Regions from separate parts of the Micromonospora sp. NPDC006766 genome, predicted to be linked through region 3. Evidence: riboswitches for the same ligand, from Rfam matches in the RefSeq annotation. Region 3 holds a riboswitch; each other region holds the start of a gene.

Region 1 (5,058 bases), on a different contig from region 3:
GTCCGCCGGTGCGGGCGTCAGGAACCGGTGGCGGGCTCGGTGGAGGATTCGGTCGTGAAGAGGGCGAGCAGGGCACCGACCTGCTGGTCGGCCTCTGCGGGGTGACGGAAGTGGCCGCTCGGGTTGATCGTGTATTCGTTGCGCCGACCTACCCGGGTGCGGCGCAGGTAACCACCGGCTTCCAGGTCGGCGACGATCGCCTGGGCGGCCCGCTCGGTCACCCCCACCTCGTCGGCCACGTCCCGCAGCCGCGCGGTCGGATTGCGCGCGATGGCCAGCAGCACGTGCCCGTGGTTGGTGAGGAAGGTCCAGTTCCGGCCGCTCCCGTTCTCGCTCGTTGTCGTCGCCATGGTGGCTATGGTATGGCCCCGGCCCGGGTCACCCGCTCCTGCGTCGGCCAACACATGAAATCTGTATCACGCAAATCTTGACGCATCTTGGGCCCGGGTGTGACCGTGGGTTGCGCGGCCCTCTCCGCCGCCGATCGGGCTCGCCTCGGTCGTATCGCGCCAGGACGAGGTGACTGTTGTGACGCTGGCCACTCCCGAAAATGCGCTCGCCGAGCTGTACGCCGGCAACCGTCGCTTCGTCGCCGGCGTACCCCGTCACCCGAACCAGGATGCCGACCACCGGGCTGCCGTCGCCGACGGTCAGCACCCCTTCGCGGTGATCGTCGGCTGCTCCGACTCCCGGCTCGCCGCCGAGATCATCTTCGATCGCGGTCTCGGGGACCTCTTCGTGGTGCGGACCGCCGGCCACACCGTCGGCCCCGAGGTGCTCGGCAGCGTCGAGTACGCGGTCACCGTGCTCGGCACCCCGCTGGTCGTGGTGCTCGGCCACGACTCCTGCGGGGCGGTGCAGGCCGCCCGGGAGGCCGTCGCCACCGGCACCTCTCCCGCGGGGCACCTCGGTGCGCTGGTGGAGGCCGTCGTGCCCAGCCTGCGACGGGCGGCCGGGCAGGGCATCGAGGACGTGGACGGGATCGTCGACATCCACATCGCGCAGACCGTGGAGACGCTGCTGGCCGGGTCCGCCGTGCTCGCCGAGCGGGTGTCCGCCGGCCACTGCGCGGTGGTCGGCATGTCGTACCGGCTCAGCGCGGGCGAGGTGCGGACGGTGGCCGAGAGGTCGGTCGGCACGCCCTAGAGCAGCGACATGTGTACGTGGTCGGTGTGGTCGGAGGGCCCGCTGTAGGACTTCCAGCCGGTCGCCGGGAACCAGATCTGGCGGTTCCAGATCACGTAGTAGATACCCAGTCGGTCCGCGTTGCGGATGAGGAAGGCGGCGACGTTGTTGCCGTACATCCGGGTGTCGTTGTTGTGCCAGGGCGCGAAGCCGCTCTTCTGCAGCGACCAGTCGCAGGCCCGGCCCTTCGGGTGCTCCCACGGCCCGCCTGGCCGGTAGCAGCCGACGAAGCGGTTGAAGCCGGCCCGCTTGACCTCCTTGTACGCATGCAGGGTGCGCGGGGTGATGCAGCCCGAGGTGGTGGGGTCCTTCTCGCTGCACGACTCGGACTTCCACGTCCCGTCGGCGTTGCGCCCGGGGCCGATCCGGGCGACCGGCGAAGTGGCTGAGACCAGGCCGCCGGTGAAGCCCTTGCCGCCGACCAGCGCCAGCGACTTCTCCGCCTCGGCCTTCGCGCGGGCCATCGCCTTGGTCTGCTTCTGCTGCTCGCGTACCTCGGCGTCGAGCGCGATCTTGGCCTGCTCCGCGCGGGTCTTCGCCGCGTTGATTGCGGCGAGCTTCTGCTCGTTGACGAGGTTCAGCTCATCGAGGGTGGCGGCCCGCCGGACGAACGCGTCGGGTGAGTTGCTCTCCAGCAGCACGGCCAGTACGCCGATCCGACCGGTGCGGTAGGACTGCGCGGCGATCTGGCCGACCTGTGGGCGCAGCGCGTCGAGTTCCGCCTGCGCCGCGGTCACCTCGAGCGCCAGTTGAAGCTGACGCTTCTCCGAGGCCTTCAGCTTCGCCTTGGCCTGGATGTAGGCGCGGTTCGCGGCATCGAGGACTTCGGTGATGAGCGGAGGGTCGTCGTCCTCGTGGTGCCCGGACGGGGGGTTGGCGGGCGGCGCGGCCATGGCCGGGGTCGGCCCGGCGACGATGGCAAACACGGCGAGCACGGCCACCACGGGTGTCAACCAGCGGCGTAGGGGTGCCGTCACAATCGTTCCTTCCTTCGGCCGCCGACCGGGTTAGCTGCCGGGTTCGGGACGGAAGCGGCCCCTACCGCTCGCGCGGATTCACCCCAGGTACCTGGTTCCCCGGCTCGCCCTCGGGCGATTGGGCGGCGGCACCGCAGGCGCCGATGCGCGCCTTCGGCGATGACCGGCAGCGACGTTACATGAGAGCCCCTGCGGCGAGCTACGTCCGGAAGCCGACCAATAGCGCGATTTCCTCGTAGCCCTGCGTGACCGGCATCGCGCATGAAGCCGGCGGTGACGCTGCGCAGCGTCACCATGCGATCTGCGTGCTCCCGTCCGGACCTCGGCCCGGCTCCTGGGCGTCAGCCGCGTTTCATCAGCCGACCGACGGCGGCCATCATTTCGGTGGCCATTTCGTCGGCGCGCCCCTCGGCGGCGCCCTCCCGCATGCAGTGTCGGGCGTGCCCGTCGAGCAGCCCGAGGCCGACCTTGTCCAGGGCGGCCTGAATGGCCGAGATCTGGGTCAGCACGTCGATGCAGTAGCGGTCGTCTTCCACCATCTTCTCGATACCGCGGACCTGGCCCTCGATACGGCGGAGCCGCGCGAGCAGCTGTTCCTTGCTGGCGGTGTAGCCCCGGGTCGGGGTCGTCGGTGCGGTCATGCCGTCGAGGATAGCGTACCCCTAGGGGGTATGATACGTTCCCTGAGGCATACCCCCACGGGGTAGCAGGAGGAGGATTCGCGATGATCACCACCACGTACCAGGTGCAGGGCATGACCTGTGGGCACTGCGTCAGCGCGGTCAGCGCCGAAGTGGGCGCGATCCCGGGCGTCAGCGACGTCCAGGTAGACCTGGCCACCGGCCAGGTCACCGTCACCAGCGCGAGCCCGCTGGACACCGACACCGTTCGCGCCGCCGTGGACGAGGCCGGCTACGACCTCCGATGAACACGGCGGCGACGGCGGGCGCACAATTGACCGGAGGTGCCGCGATGACCTCAACCGCTTCGTCCCTGCCGCTCGCGCCGAACGTGATCGAGCTCGCGATCGGCGGCATGACCTGCGCCTCCTGCGCCGCCCGGATCGAGAAGAAGCTCAACCGGATGGACGGCGTCGAGGCCACGGTCAACTACGCCACCGAGAAGGCCACCATCCGGTACGCCGACGACGTCACCCCGGCCGACCTGGTCGCCACGGTGGAAAAGACCGGCTACACGGCCGTCGTGCCACCGCCGCCCGCCGCCCAGGCCCCGGCCGAGGTGACCGCCGAGCCGGAGGACGAACTGCGCGGGCTGCGTACCCGGCTCTGGGTGTCGGTCGTGCTGTCCGTGCCGGTGATCCTGCTCGCCATGGTGCCGGCCTGGCAGTTCAACTACTGGCAGTGGGCATCGCTGACCCTGGCCGCGCCGGTCGTGGTCTACGGCGGGCTGCCGTTTCACCGGGCCGCCTGGATCAACCTGCGGCACGCCGCGGCGACCATGGACACCCTGGTGTCGCTCGGCACGCTCGCCGCGTTCGGCTGGTCGCTCTGGGCGCTCTTCCTCGGTGACGCTGGGATGCCCGGAATGACCCATCCGTTCCGCCTCGACATCACCCGCACCGACGGCGCCGGCAACATCTACCTGGAGGCAGCGGCCGGGGTGACCGTTTTCATCCTGGCCGGGCGCTATTTCGAGGCCCGGTCCAAGCGGACCGCCGGGGCCGCCCTGCGGGCCCTCCTCGAACTGGGCGCCAAGAACGTCGCGGTGCTCCGCAGCGGGCAGGAGACCCGCATCCCGGTCGACCAGCTCGCGGTCGGCGACCGGTTCGTGGTCCGGCCGGGCGAGAAGATCGCCACCGACGGCGCCGTCGAGGAGGGCACCTCGGCGGTGGACGCCAGCATGCTCACCGGCGAGTCCGTGCCGGTCGAGGTCGGGCCCGGTGACACCGTCGTCGGGGCCACCGTCAACGCCGGCGGCCGGCTGGTCGTCCGGGCCACCCGGATCGGCGGCGACACCCAGCTCGCCCAGATGGCGAAGCTGGTGGAGCAGGCGCAGACCGGCAAGGCGGCCGTGCAGCGGCTCGCCGACCGGATCTCCGGGGTCTTCGTGCCGATCGTGATCGCGCTGGCCGTCGGCACGCTGGCCTGGTGGCTCGGCACCGGGGCCGGCGCGACGGCCGCGTTCACCGCAGCGGTAGCCGTGTTGATCATCGCCTGCCCGTGCGCCCTCGGCCTGGCCACCCCGACCGCACTGCTGGTCGGCACCGGGCGGGGCGCCCAGCTCGGCATCCTGATCAAGGGGCCGGAGGTGCTGGAGTCGACCCGCCAGGTCGACACCGTGCTGCTGGACAAGACCGGTACGGTCACCACCGGGCGGATGACCCTGGTCGACGTGCTTCCCGCCGCCAGTCAGGACACCGACGAGCTGCTGCGGCTGGCCGGCGCGCTGGAGGCCGCCTCCGAGCATCCGATCGCCCGGGCGGTCGCCGAAGGCGCGGCACAGGCCGGCCCGCTGCCGGCGGTCACCGGCTTCGCCAACGTCGAAGGGCTCGGTGTGACCGGGTCGGTCGACGGCCAGGACCTGGTGGTCGGGCGGCTCCGGCTGCTTCGGGAACGGGGCCTCGACGTACCCGAGGAGGTCGCGCGGGCCGCGACCGAGGCGGAGGCCGGCGGCCGAACGGCGGTCCTGGCCGGCTGGGACGGCCGGGCCCGGGGGGTGCTCGCGGTGGCCGACGTGGTGAAACCGACCAGCCGAGCCGCCGTCGCGCGGCTGCGCGAGCTGGGGCTCACCCCGGTGCTGCTCACCGGCGACAACACCACGGTCGCCCGGGCGGTGGCCGCCGAGGTCGGCATCGACCAGGTGATCGCCGAGGTGCTGCCCGCCGACAAGATGGACGTGGTGCGGCGCCTCCAGGCCGAGGGGCGGACGGTCGCGA
Region 2 (5,058 bases), on a different contig from region 3:
GTGATCGCCGCCGCCGCCCAGATCGCCATCAAGACGGCCTGCAGCAAAACCGGTGCCCCGTACGTGTGGGGTGCCACCGGCCCGAACTCGTTCGACTGCTCCGGCCTCACCCAGTTCGCCTACAAGGCGGCGGGCATCTACCTCACCCACTTCACCGGTGCGCAGTGGAACGAGGGCCGGGCCGTGTCCCGCGCCGAGGCGCGCCCCGGTGACCTGGTCTTCTTCTACAGCGACCTGCACCATGTCGGGCTCTACCTCGGCAACGGGCTGATGGTGCACGCGCCACAGCCCGGGCAACCGGTGAAGGTGGCGCAGATCGCCTACCAGCCGGTCGCCGGCTTCCGCCGGCCCTACTGATCTGGTCGACCAGCACGGAGGCCCTCGGTCCGACTGGACCGAGGGCCTCCGTGTCGTCAGGGGTTACCAGGGGCCCCCAGGGGCGACGGCACGATCTGCACGTCGTCGAGGTTGACGTACATGATCCGGTGGCCGAACTGGATCTGCACGTACTGCATCTTGCCGCGGACGACCGTCCGGTCACCCGGTGCTGAGCCGTTGAACGATACGGCCCGGTAGTACTCCCCCGGCAGGACGCCGCCGACCGCGTACCGCTGGCCCGCCTTGAAGGTGTACTGCAGCGGGGAGATGGCCTGGTACGGAATAGTGGATGGGTAGGCCGCCTGCTCGGGGTAGGCCCGTCCGTACACCGGGATGGTGCTCTTCCCCGGCTTAGGGGTCACCACGAAGCCAACCGACCACTTCGCTGTGGGTGCGGAGGCCGGGTTGTGGAACCAGGCCTTCTGGCCGAGATACCAGATCGCCGTCCAGTCCCCCTGCCGGTCCGCGAGGGCGTACGTCTGGCCGGCCGAGGCGCGGGCGCCGTGGTCGGAGATGTACATGGTGTTCGGCGTGCCGTTCGACCGCAGCCCGAGATCATTGACCAGCGGCGCGTCAGCGCTCGGTGCGGTGCGCAAGATGACCGACGAGGAGCCGCGCAGCGGGCACGGCACGGCCGGCGGCGTCGGCTTCGGGACGCCCGGCGGCTGCTGGTTGCAGCCGGTGAAGGCCGGCTGGTTGGTGGCGTAGTCCGGGTCGATGGTGACCAGCCCGGTGTGCGAGGTCCCGGTACCCTTCAACGGCGCTTTCATCAGGTCGAAGTAGTGCGACCAGTCCCAGTACGGGCCCGGGTCCCAGTGCATCCCGGCCACATTCCCGGCGGTGATGCCGGGGACGTTGTCGTGGCCCAGGATGTGCTGCCGGTCCAGCGGGATGCCGAAGCTCAGCGCCAGGTGCCGGACCAGCTTGGCCGAGGTTCGGTACATCGCCTCGGTGTACCAGGTGCCGTGGCCGGCGAAGCCCTCGTGCTCGATGCCGATCGACTTGGCGTTGACGTACCAGTTGCCGGCGTGCCAGCCGACGTTCTTCGCCTTGATGTGCTGGGCGATGTAGCCGTCCACTGAGCGCAGCGTGTAGTGCCAGCCGAGGTAGTCGGCTCGCTGGACGAGGTCGACGCTGGGACCGAAGTAGCCCTCGGTGTCGTGGATGATGATGTACTCGATTTTCTGCTGGGCGGGCCGGTTGCCCACGTCGTAGTTGCCGTAGTCGCCCGGATCCGCGCTGAGCTGCGCGTACGGTGCGGGAATCCACTCGCAGGCCAGCCGGACCGGGCACTCCAGGCCGTCCGGCCGCTCGGCGCGGCGCAGCCCGAGCCGGAACAGCCAGGACAGGTCCGGCCGTACCGCCTTGGCGGCGAGGGTCACCCGCTGGCCGTCGTCGGTGGTTCGGCTGGCACCCTGGCCGAGCTGGTCGTACACCTCGTCGGCGAAGGCCGCCGCGGCATCCTCGGTGTCCGCGCCGGAATACCGGGCCACCGCGCCGTACCAGGCCGCCGGGTTGCTGCCGGTGCCGACCGGCCCACCCAGCTGCCGCTGGTACGACGCGAGCAGCGCCGCCCCGCCCCGGATGTTGGTCGCCGCGTCCGTGCGCAGCGTCTCCTTCGACTCGCCGGTGAGGTCGGCGGCGGCATCGAGGGTCTGCAGCGACGCCTGCGGCAGCAGGTCGCCGCTCGGCCGGGCCGCGATCGCCGGGTCGAGGGTGAGCGGCCGGGACTCGTCGCCCCGGGGGTCCTCGTCCTCGTCGACGTGGGCGCTGGACGGTGTCGAGGCGACCTGCACGGCGTCGGTCAGGTGCATCGGGCCGTAGCCGCCGCTGGTGCTGGGCTGGCCCGGGTTGGTGTCCCAGCGGGATTCCAGATACGAGACGCCGAGTAGCACGCTCTGCGGCACGCCGTACTCGGCTGCCGCGGCGGCGTACTGTTGCTGGCGGTCCTGGGTGTCGATGGTCCCGGGGGTGCGGGGCGCCGCCGCGGTGGGGCCGCCGGTCGCGAGGGCAGTGGCCGCCGCGACGGCGGCGGCCAACAGCACCCGTCGGGGCGATGGTAGGACTGTGAGGTGCATCGAACCTCCAGATAGAGATGGGGGTCACTGCCTGTCCACCCTCACTCCGCACCTGGCTTCCGGTCAATACCTTTCCGGATAACGATGCAGCCCGTAGGAAATCTTCACTCTCTCCGTTCGTGATCGAAAATTCGCGTACGGTGTGTCACGGCGTCGCGGGTTGCGGATTGATAACGACGATCCCTACTCTGGTCAATCGTCGACCGGTAGGTCCACCGTCCAACCCGGGCGGTGACGGTCGGACACCGCCGAGTCGCCTCCGGGCGAGCCGGGGACCCAGGTACCTGGGGTGAATCCGCACCGCGGTGCGGTAGGGCGACTCCCTTCCCGCCCGAACCCGTCAGCTAACCCGGTAGGCGGTCAGGGAAGAAGGAGTACGGAGCCCGGTGGCACACCATGCCCCGCGGCCACCGTCGGTCCGGTCGGTCGACCGGTCGACGGCTGCGCCGCGTTCACGCTGGTCCCGCTTCACCACCGCCCTCGCCGCACTGGTCGGCACCACCGTCGTCCTGACCGGTGGCGCCACGGCGGCCCACGCCGATCCATCCGTCACCGAGATCGAGCGCCAGATCGACCAGGACTGGAACAAGCTCGAACCGATCATCGAGCAGGTCAACGCCACCCGCGAAGACCTCGCCGCCAAGCGCAAGCAGGCCGCCGCGCTGGCCAAGCAGATCGCCCCGCTGCAGGCCCAGGTCGACGAGGCCCTCGGGCAGGTCGGCGGTCTCGCCGCCAACGCGTACAAGGGCGACGCCATCTCCACCGTCAACGCACTGCTGGGCAGCCGAACGCCCGGCGAACTGGTCGACGGCCTGGAACTGCTCGACCGCTTCGCGTACCGCCAGCAGCAGCAGGTGCAGGCCGTGGCCGACCTGCGCGATCAGTTGGCCGCGAAGAAGAAGCCGCTGGACGACATGATCACCCAGCTGGCCCGGACCGAGGCCCAGCTCGCGGCCCGCAAGAAGCAGATCGACACCGAGATCGCCCGGCTGCAGAAGCTGCGGCTCAAGGTGTACGGCAACGGCGGCGGCGGCCCGCTGCGCCCGGCGCCCTGCCCCGCCGGTTACCCGGGTGGTCCCGCCGGGGTGGCGGTCAAGTTCGCCTGCGCCCAGATCGGCAAGATCTACGTCTGGGGGGCCGCCGGCCCCGATCACTACGACTGCTCCGGCCTGACGATGGCGGCCTGGGCCAAGGCCGGCGTCTCCCTGCCGCACAACGCCAGACAGCAGCACGACGTCACCCAGCGGGTGAGCCGCGCCGACCTGCGCCCTGGCGACCTGGTCTTTTACTACAGCGACATCCACCACGTGGCGATGTACGTCGGCGACGGCTGGGTGGTGCACGCCTCCGAGTCGGGCAAGCCGATCACGATGAAACGCGCCGACGACGGTCAGATCAACAGCTACGGCCGCCCCGCCTGAGGTGTAAGCAGGGGCCCCTGTTAACGCCTCCGGTAGAGGAGGGGGCCCCTGTTAACACCTCGTTGGCCGTCAGCGGGTCGGCCAGGTGCGCCAGTTCTGCCAGGAGCGGCTCGGGGTCGGGCCGCGCTGCCCCTGGTAGCGCGAGCCGTAGACCGCCGAGCCGTACGGGTGCTCAGCCGGCGAGGAGAGCCGGAAGATGCAGAGCTGACCGATCTTCATGCCCGGCCAGAGGGTGATCGGCAGGTTCGCCACGTTGGAGAGCTCCAACGTGACGTGCCCGGAGAAGCCCGGGTCGATGAAGCCGGCGGTCGAATGGGTGAGCAACCCGAGCCGGCCCAGCGAGCTCTTCCCTTCGAGGCGGCCCGCGAGCTGGTCGCCGAGCGAGATCACCTCGAGCGTGGAGGCGAGCACGAACTCGCCCGGGTGCAGCACGAACGGCTCGCCCTCGGGCACCTCCACCATCGAGGTCAGGTCGTCCTGCTGCGCGGCCGGGTCGATGTGGGTGTAGAGATGGTTGTTGAAGACCCGGAAGAGCCGGTCCAGGCGTACGTCGATGCTGGACGGCTGCACCAGCGCCGGCTCGAAGGGCTCCAGCGCGAGCGTGCCCGACTCGATCTCGGCGGCCAGGTCGCGGTCGGAGAGCAGCATCGGAACACCATAGCGACCGGTACGGGTGACCTGCGTGTCGGACTGCGTCCTCGTACACGTGTTCGATAGAATGTCCGCATGGCATCCTGGTCCGAATTCGCCGCCGACGAGCCCCGTCTCGCCGACGAGATCCGCCTTCTCCTGCAGCAGTACGGGCCGGGTTTCGGCTACCTCGCCACGGTCCGCGCCGACGGCGGCCCGCGCGTCCACCCGATCTCCCCGGTCATCACCGACGAGGGGCTCTACTGCTTCGTCATCGATTCGCCCAAGCGCCGCGACCTCGAACGTGACGGCCGCTACGCGCTGCACTCGTTCCCGCCCGAGGAGAGCGACGACGAGGCGTACGTCGCCGGCCGCGCCTGCCCGGTGACCGACCCCGCCACCGTGACCCGGGTGGCCGCGCTCGGTCGGGCTGCGCCGCAGGTCGACTGGCGGCTGTTCGAGTTCAACGTCGACGTGGCGATGCTGACCCGACGCGACCAGGCGGCCTACCTCGGCGCCGGCCGGCCGCAGGTGCGGGTCTGGCTCGACCC
Region 3 (5,058 bases):
GATGTGTCGAAGATCACCATGATATATTCGTCACTGAAAACATTCATGTTCATCTTCATTCTTGCTGCCGGGAAGCCGAGCGACGGGATGCCGCCGGCTCCTACCGGCGATGCGGCGCGCCCACTCGCCGCCACGTCTCTCGCTCAAGGAGCACGCATGCCAACCGTCCTCCGTCGGCTCACCCTCTGGCTCGGCGCGGTCGCGCTCGCCGTATCGACCGCGCTGGCCGGCCCGACGGCAGCCCAGGCCGCGGCGCCGGCCTGGCCCCTGCTGAGCAACGGCTCGACCGGCCCCAACGTCACCAGCGCCCAGTACCTGCTCCGCCACCGCGGCTACAGCATCACGGTCGACGGCCAGTACGGCACCGGCACCACCTCGACCGTGAAGACGTTCCAGTCGGCCAACGGCCTCTCTGCCGACGGCGTCATCGGGGCGCAGACCTGGGGCAAGTTGGTGGTCACCCTGAGCGCCGGGGCCAACAACGACGCGGTCCGCGCGCTGCAGACCTCGCTCAACAAGCACGGCTACGGCCTGGCCGTCGACGGCGCCTGGGGCCCCGCCACCACCTCGGCGGTGCAGTCGTTCCAGTCGCGCAACGGCCTCGCCGTCGACGGCATCGCCGGGCCGACGACCTGGCAGTACCTGATCGGCGGCAGCGGCAGCAGCGGCGGCACCGGAAACTACCGCCTGATCATCGGCAAGTCGGTGCTGCCCCGCAGCGCCTACACCAGTCGGCACCACGACTACCCGGCGATCGACCTGCCCGTGGTGACCGGCACAACCGCGTACGCGATCACCTCCGGAACCATCGGGTACGCCGGCGGCAGCTGCGGCCTCGGCATCGGCATCACCGGCGACGACGGCGCGTACTACCTCTACTGTCACCTGTCGTCGCGCTCGGTCGCGTCCGGCTCGCGGGTCGGTGCCGGTCAGGTGCTCGGCTACACCGGGGCCACCGGCAACGTGACCGGCCCGCACCTGCACCTGGAGGTCCGGGTCAACGGTGCCAACCGCTGCCCGCAGAACATGCTGCTGGCCCTCTACGACGGCACCGCCGTACCCGCCCCGTCCTCCCTGCCCGCCACCGGCTGCTTCTACTGACGGCAACCCGCGGTCGTGATGTCGTCGCCCTGTCCGCGGGGCGACGACATCACGGCCGGTCGGGCGGCGCGTACGGCGCGAGCAGGTCGAGTACGGCGGCAGGATCCTCGACGTGCGCGTTGTGGCCCAGCCCCGGCAGCGTGATCACCGGGACACCCAACTCCTTGAGCTGCGCGTCGCTCACCATCGGGTCCTGCTCGCCCCGGGCCAGCAGCACCGGCACGTCGGTCGCGGCGAGCAGGGCGGGCAGCCCCGGCTTTCCCACCGCGAACGCGGCCGGGTCCATGGCCAGCCGCCAGCGGCCGTCCTCGCGGCGCAGGCCGGCGTCCACCACCGGGTGGTCGGGGGCGAAGAGCCCGGTCAGCCCGGCGACCCGCAGGTAGCGGCGGGCCGCCTCGTCCCGGCTGGCGAACCAGGTCACCGGCCGCTCGGCCAGCTCACGGGCCTTGCCCAGCTCAGCCGGCGTCCAGGCGACCTTGATGCCGAGCCCGATCACCGCGTCGACCGGCAGCCGCCGCGACCGCGCCGCCAACGCCAGTGCCACCACTCCGCCGAGCGAGTGCCCGAGCAGCACCAGCCGATCCCGGGGGCCGAGCCGCTCGGCCACCGGACCGAGCCCCGCCACCACCCGTTCGGCCAGCGCCTCGAAGGAGTACGTCGGCAGCGGCGGCGACCAGCCGTGGCCGGCCAGGTCGGGCGCGAGCCAGCGGCCCGCCCAACCGCGCTCCAGCAGCGGCGCCCAGGGCAGCCACACCTCGCCGGTGGCGCCCAGACCGTGCAGCAGCAGCAGATGGCGGTTGCCCGTCTCGTCGGCCATACGGCGCAGTGTGCCATCGGAGCGGGGCGACGCGCGAGCACCCGCGTACGAAGTCGGGCACCGGCTCGCAGGAGCCGGTGCCCGACGGGGAGGGTGCGATCAGGCCGAATAGCCGCGGGTGGCGGCCCAGTTCGCCAGGTCGATGGTGGTGATCCAGTACGACGGCAGCGACGGGTCGGCCGAGTCGGCGATCAGCGCGGTCCGGCCGTCGTCCTTGTAGCCGACCACGGCGATGTAGTGGCCGCCGGGGAACGAGTGCCAGCCGCCGTTGGTGTCGGTGGCGGAGCCGGCGATGTTGACCACCACGCCCCGGCCGTTGCCGATCGCGTTGACCAGGTCGGCCTGGAGCTGGTCCATCTGGGCCGGCGTCGCGGCCTGGCCGGAGATCGTGTGCGTCCGGTACGGGCTACCCTTGACCATCTGGTTGAGCCCGCGGGTGGTGTCCTCGGCGGAGTTGGTGCCGTACTCGCCGGCGCGCAGCGGGCCGGCCATCGCGTCCTGGGTGGTCTCGATGCCGGTCGCGCTCAGGGCGTTCCGCACGGCGGCCGGGCCGCAGTTCCAGTAGGCGGTCTGCGCCTGGTAGTGATAGTCGAGGATCTTGGTCGACGGCGGCTTCGGCTTCGCCGCAGCGGTCACGTCCGGGTCTGCCTTGGCCGCGCCGGGCGACGCCGACGGAGACGACTTCGCCGACGCCGAGGGCGACGCGCTCGGCGAGTCGGACTGGGCCGGGGCCGGGGCCGGGGCCGCAGCGGCCGCCCGCGCCTCGCCACGGCTGGCCACCTCATTGAGGCGGGGAGCCAGCTCGGTGACGGCGGCGGTGTTCTCCTGGCGGACGGGTGCTTCGTTGGCGCCGGCCACCGCGGCGGTGGCGCCGCCGGCCAGCACGAGAGCCGCGGCGGAGCCGGCGACGATCTGGTACGGACGCTCGGTCGCGAGCCGCCGCAGCTGACGCTTCAGGTGGTGCTTCACGTGTTCCTCCACGAGGGGCCGAGCGGCACACGCCGGCCTGACGCGCGGATGAACTCACGCGCGTTGCGGGGCGGGCTGGCCGCGGGGTGGGAAGGCGCCCGGGTGAGCCGGGCTGCGGGGGCGGTTGCCGAAACTCGGCTCGCCGGTCAGGCGAGCAGGGGCACCGCGACGCCGTGGAGGATCGGGGTGGAACGGGGGGTGGTGCGCACGAGGATGGCACTCCTTCCGTAACCGCCTACCGGGTTAGCTGACGGATTCGGGCGGGAAGTACGCCCTACCGCGGGCCGCAGCTCGCGGATTCACCCCGGTGTTGCCCTGGGTCCCCGGTTCGTGAGATCACGATTGAGCGGGTCGGCACGGCGTCGCCATTTGCGACCGGGAACCGCACCGGACGCGCCGACACTACCGGTGGGCTCGCCCCTCTGCCAAGCACTCCTACCTGCTTAAACATCGGATTCAGCGGCCCTGACCGGAACAGCAGACAACTGACGCCACTCAATGGGACATGCAGTTATCAGGGAACCGTCGGGCCGGAATCGGACATCGAGTGAACGATCGGCCGGGAATTGCGGCAGTTCATCGACCAAGCCGACCCGGATGACCGTTTCCCCGCTCGTGGTGAGCTGGCTCACCGGATTTGAATAACGATTCAGCCCACCCGCGCCGGTCGGAAGCGGGCGGCGCGTACGCCGGACGACACCGCCGCGCGAGCCGGGGCCACCGGCCCGGTGCGGCGTACCGGGACCGGGCCGGGGCGCAGCGCCTCGGCAGCGGCGTACGCCTCGGCGGCCAGGGTGCGGGCCGCCTCGGCGGCCACCTCGGCGTCGCGCCACGCCCGCTGCTCCCGCTCGGCGGCGGCCCGCCAACCGGCCCGCCGGCCGTCGCGTACCGCCCGGGCCAGGACGATCTCCTGCTCGGCCGGGTGCCGGCGCGGGTCCCACCCGTTACGGCCGGCGAGGACGTCGGCGAGTTGCCGGGCGGTCAACTCGCCCCGCCAGTGCGCCGCCATCGCCGCCCGGTGCAGCCACCGCTCCCGGGCCGCGTACTCGGCCGGCGTGCGCGGGGTGCGCGGCTCGGGCAGCACGGCGGCCCCGGCGAGGCGCCGGGCGATCGTCTCGGCCTCGTCGTACGCCCGCCAGGCCCGCTCGGCCGCCGCCTGAGTGGTCAGCCACTGCTCGCGACGCCGGCGGGCGGTCTGTGCGGCCCCGGCGGCGGCAACTGCCACCTCGTCGGCGTATCGGCGCAGGTCGGCGCGGCGGGCCGCCTCCTCGGCGGCCGGATCGGGGCCGGGATCAACCGGGCGTTCCGGTCGGGTGACCAGCATGGTCAACACGCCCAGGGCGAGCACGAGCAGGATCGACCAGATGGCGGCGGCCGTGGGGACACTGGTGAGGAAATGGTAGAGAACGGTCTTGTGCATGGTCGGCACCTCACGGGAAGACGCGGCGGAGAGGTCCGCACGGGCTCGCGGGGCGGGGCGCGACCGGATGCGGGCGCCGCCGGGCCGCCGTCGAGCGGGTGCGGGGTGAGGGTTCGGTCGGTACGGGGAACGCGGTCGGTGACCCGCGGGATCGTCAGCGGGCCGGCGGGGCCCGGGAGCCGACGGCCGCCGGGACCAACCCGGCCAGGACGGGCCCGGCTACCGGGGTGACCACGACCACACGCCGCGCCGCCGAGTCGGGTACGACGACCGGAATGCCCACCGCGTCGGAGCCGGACCCCCACTGTCGACCGCGCGCGTCGGAGCGCATCACGCCGGATGCTGCCGTGCCGGCCGGGCCGGCCACCTCGGCGGCCGAATCGGTCCAGCGGATCAGGACCCGGCGGCCCGGGCCGGCGGAACCGGGCGCGGGGGTACCGAGGTGCGCCGCCCGGAGAGGCGACGTGTCGACGGCGAGGGTGTGGGCAGCCGCGTGAGCCGCCACGGCCGGGCCGATGGGCACCGTCGCGGCGCCGATCGAGCAGGAGACGACCACAGCGAGGCTGGCCAGCATGCGGGCCGTCCAGCGCGCCACCCACCACATGGGGCAGGTGAGCGCGATCGGGAGCACGGGCCCAAATTACCGCCGAAACGACCGGAACGCACCGTCGCCGGGCGTGTCGCCCCGACCGGGACCAGGGCGCGGCCGCCCTTTATCGAGCCTGCCCAATAGCATACAATTCGCATTCCT
Region 4 (5,058 bases), on a different contig from region 3:
GCCAACGAGCCGGCCCCGTACGACACGCCGGACTTCCTGGTCGGCGAGATGGTCAACCTGGTCGGCAAGGGCCCGATCCGCAACATGTACAACCCGTCGGCGCTCGGCGACCCGAACTGCTACTCCAGCAGCATCCCGAGCACCGAGGTGCACAAGGCGGCCGGCCCGGGCAACCACTGGTTCTACCTGTTGGCCATGGGCAGCAACCCGACCAACGGCCAGCCGACCAGCCCCACCTGCAACAGCAGCTCGGTGACCGGCCTGGGCGTCCAGACCGCCATCAAGATCATGTACAACGCGATGCTGCTGAAGACCACGGGGTCGTCGTACCTGAAGTACCGCACCTGGACGCTGCAGGCGGCGAAGAACCTCTTCCCGACCAGCTGCACCGAGTTCAACACCGTCAAGGCCGCCTGGGACGCCGTCAGCGTGCCGGCGCAGTCCGGTGACCCGACCTGCTCCGGCAGCACCACCCCGCCGCCGACCACCACGCCGCCGACCGGGTCCTGCTCCGGCCAGCTGCTGGCCAACCCGGGCTTCGAGTCCGGCAACGTGAACTGGAGCGCCTCCTCCGGCGTCATCACCAGCTCCACCGGACAGGCGGCGCACAGCGGCTCGTGGAAGGCGTGGCTGGACGGCTACGGCAGCACGCACACCGACACCCTGTCCCAGTCGGTGACGATCCCCGCCGGCTGCCGGGCCACCCTCAGCTTCTGGCTGCACATCGACAGCGCGGAGACGACCACGACCAGCGCCTACGACAAGCTGACCGTGAAGGCGGGCAGCACCACCCTGGCCACCTACTCCAACCTCAACAAGGCCTCCGGCTACACGCAGAAGTCCTTCGACATCTCATCGTTGGCCGGCACGACCGCCACCATCTCGTTCACCGGCGTGGAGGACGTCATGCTGCAAACCTCCTTCGTCATCGACGACGCGGCGGTCACCCTCTCCTGATCAGGAACGAGACGGCCGGCCGTGGTACCTGCCACGGCCGGCCGCCTCGTCTCCTCGAGCGGCGGCCCTCCGGGCGCCGCGAGGCCGCCCGCATCAGCCTGGGCCGTCCGCCCGCACGGCCGCCTCGCCGCTACGGTTGAGCCGCGCCACCACGTCCTCCATCGCCCGGCTGAACAGCTCCATCTGCCGCACCGACTGATCCTGCAGCCCGCCGAGCCGCGCGGCCAGAGCATCGACGTCGGCTCGCGCCGAGGCGCTGACCTGGGCGTCGAGGTCGGCAAGAGCCGCGTTGACGGCCACCACGACATGCCCGCAGACCGCCTCCATCCCCGCCTCGGCCAACTCCGGGTCGACCACGACGGACTCGAGCCGGCCACCCTGGACGACCACGGCCCGAACCTGGCCGCCGGCCGCGACGCCCTCGGCGCGGAGCAGCTGCGCCGGGTCGCCGTCGACCTGATCAGCGGCCCGCGAACGCATCGCGGACAGCGCCTGCTGGGTCCTGGTGAGCAGTTCGTCGAGGCTCGCGGCCGCGGTGAACGGATCGTTGGTCATAGCCGCGCTTTCTTCACGTCTTTCCGGAGCACCGTGACCATAGCAACCGGACCCGAGGGCAGTTTCCACCCCTGATGCCGTCAGCGCAGCCGCAGCCGCTGACCCGGGAAGATCAAGCCCGGGTCGCGGCCGACCACCCGCCTGTTGCGCTCGTACAGCGGGTGCCAGCCGCCGGCGAGGTCACGGTCCTCGGCGATCTCGGACAGGGTGTCACCGTTCTTGACCACATAGGTGTCGGCACCGACGGCACTGGGCGCGGCACGCCGATGGCTGCGGGTCGCCGGCCGGTCGCGGCGCGACACCGGCTCGCTGGTCGCGATCCTCGCCGGTTTCCGGCTCGCGGACACCGACGTGGGCTTCGTCGAGCCGCCCTTCCTGCCGCAGACCGGCCAGGCGCCGATGCCCTGCCTGGCGAGGACCTTTCCGGCGATGGCGATCTGCGCGGTGCGGCTGGCCAGGTCGGCCCGGCTGGCGTACGCCTGCCCGCCGTAGCCGTTCCAGGTGCCCTTCGAGAACTGGAGGCCGCCGTAGTAGCCGTTGCCGGTGTTGATGTGCCAGTTCCCGCCGGACTCGCACTGCGCGATGGCGTCCCAGTTCACGCTGGACGCACTCGCGGCCGAGCCCGGCGTGAGGAGGGCGGCGGCGCCGGCGACGACGACAAGCGCCTCGGCAGCGATCCGGCGCCGGGTGTTACCTCTGTGAGGTACGACGTGTTCAGTTGCCATGTGGGTCTCCTCCACGCCGACGAGGTGAGCTGTCGGGTTCGGGCCGAGGAGCCCGGCCGCCGGGTGGCGGCTTCACCCCGAGGTGTCGAGCACCGAGAAACGTGTGGGTCCCCCGCTCCCGCCTGAGGTCCAGGTACCACGACCCGGCGGCGGGATTAGGCGTTGCCGGCCCGTGATGTCCGCGATCGCGAACGCACCCGACGATAAGCGATTTGCGGCAAACGCCCACTTGATGCGAATTTCTTCACTCGGCCGGGCGAGGGCTCCGCCACACCGACCAGACTTCACATTTGCGCAGGTCAGAGCGGTCGAGCTACCGTCTGCCACAGAGGTGATGGCAATGACTGTGATCTATGTTGACCTCTCTCATGCGGATTGGGATCGCGTCCAGGGCAAGTTCAACTGGCCGGCCGTCCTCAAGGCCACCTCTCCCGTCTTGTGCCTTCGGGTCACCTACGGCGACCCGAAGGGCTTCAACCCGCCCAGCCGCCACGCCCTCGACATGGCGCGCGGCGCGGCCCAGGCGGGCTTCGACACGATCGGTGGCTACCACAACCTGATCAAGGGCGATCAGGCCAGCACCAACCGGCAGGTCGACTACCTGCGCCGCAGCCTCGACGACATCGGCGCGGTCTGGGCGATGGTCGACGCCGAGCGTTACCCGGAGTTGGTCGCCAACGGACTGTGGCCCCGCTGGACCGACATCCGCCGGTTCGTGGACCGCTGGAACGCGGTCGACCACCGACTGCTGACCGGCTACCTTCCGAAGTGGTTCTGGGAGGGCAACCTCGGCCGCCCCGACCTGCGGGTGCTCGACATGGCCCTGGTCGCCAGCAACTACGGCAGCAACCCCACCGGCGCGCCGGGCGCCGTGTACGCGAAAGCAGGTGGGGACAGCGGCCCGGGCTGGGCCGCGTACGGCGGGGTGAACCCGTCGATCTGGCAGTACGGGTCGAACATCGCCTGCCCCGGCGCCTCCAGGACGACCGACTGCAACGCCTACCGCGGCACGCTCGCCCAACTGCGGGCCCTGTTGACGAAGGACGACACCATGACCCCCGCCCAATTCCTCGCGATCCTGAAGGACCCCACCGTCGCCGCCCAGATGCGCGCGCTGCCCTGGCAGTACGTCGGTGGCGGCATCCCCACCGGCATGTCGACGTTGGGCGTGCTCAACAACCTCTATCAGACCGCCCATGCCGCGCCGACCGCCACCGAGATCGCGGCGGCGGTCGTGGAGGCCCTCGGCGGGGAGTCCCCGGCCGATGCCGCCGCCGCGATCGTCGCCGCGATCGGCAAGGACAAGGCCGCAGCCCTCGCCGCGGCCCTCACCGCGGCCACCCAGCAGACCGCCAGCGCACCCGGGTGACGACGGGCCGCCTGCGCCGGCCGCGGCGTGACTGCCGCGGCCGGCGGAAGAGCGGGTGCTACAGCGTACGGGCGAGCCGGTCGGCGAGGATCCGGGTGAACCGCGACGGGTCGGCCAGTTCGCCGCCCTCGGCGAGCAGCGCCATCCCGTACAGCAGCTCGGCCGTCTCGGTCAGGGCGGCGGCGTCGCCGCCCTGCTCGTGCGCCTTGCGCAGCCCGGTGACCAGCGGGTGGGTCGGGTTGAGCTCGAGGATCCGCTTGACCTGCGGCACCTCCTGCCCCATCGCCCGATACATCTTCTCCAGCGTCGGCGTCATGTCGTGCGCGTCGCCGACCACGCAGGCCGGCGAGGTGGTGAGCCGGGAGGAGAGCCGCACCTCCTTGACGCTGTCGGCGAGCGCGCCGCTCATCCAGGTGAGCAGGTCGGCGTATTCCTTGCGCTCGGCCTCGGTCTTCTCCTTCTCCTCCTCGGTCTCCAGGTCGACCTGGCCCTTGGCCACCGAGCGGAGGGTCTTTCCGTCGAAGGCGCCGACCCGCTCGACCCAGACCTCGTCGACCGGGTCGGTGAGGATCAGCACCTCGTAGCCCTTGGCGCGGAACGCCTCCAGGTGCGGGGAGTTCTCGATGGTGGCCCGGGACTCACCGGTGGCGTAGTAGATCTCGGACTGGCCGTCCTTCATCCGCTCGACGTAGTCGCGCAGGGTGGTCAGCTCGGCCGGGTCGTGGGTGGAGGCGGCCCGGACCAGGTCGAGCAGCGCCTCGGTGTTGTCGGTGTCCTCCAGCAGCCCCTCCTTGACCACCGCGCCGAACTCCGCCCAGAACGTGCGGTAGGACTCGGCCGACATGTCCTTGAGGGTGGCGAGGACCTTCTTGACCAGGCGGCGACGGACCGCGCTGATCTGCCGGTCCTGCTGGAGGATCTCCCGGGAGATGTTCAGCGACAGGTCGTGCGCGTCCACCACGCCCTTGACGAAGCGCAGATAGTTGGGCATCAGCGCGTCACAGTCGTCCATGATGAACACGCGCTTGACATAGAGCTGCACCCCGCGCCGGCCATGCGGGGAGAAGAGATCGAGCGGGGCGTGCGACGGCAGGAACAGCAGGGCCTCGTACTCGAAGGTGCCCTCGCCCCGCATGTGGATGATCTCCAGCGGGTCGGCCCAGTCATGCGCGACGTGCCGGTAGAACTCCTTGTACTCGGCCTCGTCGACCTCGTCGCGGGAGCGGGCCCAGAGCGCCTTCATCGAGTTGAGCGTCTGCTCCTCGCGGGTGGTGACGCCGTCCTCGCCCGACCGTTCGACGGTCATCCGGATCGGCCAGGCGATGAAGTCCGAGTAGCGCTTGACGATCTCCCGGATCGTCCACTCGGCCGTGTAGTCGTGCAGGTTGTCCTCGTCGTCGGCGGCCTTGAGGTGCAGGGTGACCGAGGTGCCCTGCGGCGCCTCGTCGACCG

The links. A riboswitch is a leader RNA that binds a small molecule or an ion and turns the genes downstream of it on or off. The one in region 3 is predicted to bind cyclic di-AMP.
Region 1: linked by a shared signal. The riboswitch ahead of ABZ671_RS01825 (hypothetical protein) and the one ahead of ABZ671_RS09235 (C39 family peptidase) in region 3 are both predicted to bind cyclic di-AMP.
Region 2: linked by a shared signal. The riboswitch ahead of ABZ671_RS15030 (NlpC/P60 family protein) and the one ahead of ABZ671_RS09235 (C39 family peptidase) in region 3 are both predicted to bind cyclic di-AMP.
Region 4: linked by a shared signal. The riboswitch ahead of ABZ671_RS16745 (transglycosylase family protein) and the one ahead of ABZ671_RS09235 (C39 family peptidase) in region 3 are both predicted to bind cyclic di-AMP.

Annotation. Positions count from the first base shown of each region.
Region 1 covers NZ_JBEYIX010000001.1:248,776-253,833, reverse strand. The annotation lists gene ABZ671_RS01835 (helix-turn-helix domain-containing protein) at 18-350, opposite strand; gene ABZ671_RS01830 (carbonic anhydrase) at 529-1,146, shown strand; gene ABZ671_RS01825 (hypothetical protein) at 1,143-2,162, opposite strand; cyclic di-AMP (ydaO/yuaA leader) riboswitch at 2,166-2,297, opposite strand; gene ABZ671_RS01820 (metal-sensitive transcriptional regulator) at 2,504-2,803, opposite strand; gene ABZ671_RS01815 (cation transporter) at 2,887-3,090, shown strand; gene ABZ671_RS01810 (heavy metal translocating P-type ATPase) at 3,135-5,058, shown strand, end outside.
Region 2 covers NZ_JBEYIX010000013.1:108,749-113,806, forward strand. The annotation lists gene ABZ671_RS15020 (NlpC/P60 family protein) at 1-357, shown strand, start outside; gene ABZ671_RS15025 (peptidoglycan recognition family protein) at 414-2,456, opposite strand; cyclic di-AMP (ydaO/yuaA leader) riboswitch at 2,693-2,830, shown strand; gene ABZ671_RS15030 (NlpC/P60 family protein) at 2,843-3,877, shown strand; gene dcd (dCTP deaminase) at 3,947-4,525, opposite strand; gene ABZ671_RS15040 (pyridoxamine 5'-phosphate oxidase family protein) at 4,604-5,058, shown strand, end outside.
Region 3 covers NZ_JBEYIX010000005.1:196,285-201,342, forward strand. The annotation lists gene ABZ671_RS09225 (peptidoglycan-binding protein) at 157-1,101, shown strand; gene ABZ671_RS09230 (alpha/beta fold hydrolase) at 1,151-1,918, opposite strand; gene ABZ671_RS09235 (C39 family peptidase) at 2,018-2,899, opposite strand; cyclic di-AMP (ydaO/yuaA leader) riboswitch at 3,105-3,246, opposite strand; gene ABZ671_RS09240 (hypothetical protein) at 3,537-4,307, opposite strand; gene ABZ671_RS09245 (hypothetical protein) at 4,462-4,938, opposite strand.
Region 4 covers NZ_JBEYIX010000016.1:100,229-105,286, reverse strand. The annotation lists gene ABZ671_RS16755 (M4 family metallopeptidase) at 1-957, shown strand, start outside; gene ABZ671_RS16750 (YbaB/EbfC family DNA-binding protein) at 1,051-1,512, opposite strand; gene ABZ671_RS16745 (transglycosylase family protein) at 1,593-2,237, opposite strand; cyclic di-AMP (ydaO/yuaA leader) riboswitch at 2,237-2,409, opposite strand; gene ABZ671_RS16740 (hypothetical protein) at 2,578-3,606, shown strand; gene htpG (molecular chaperone HtpG) at 3,665-5,058, opposite strand, start outside.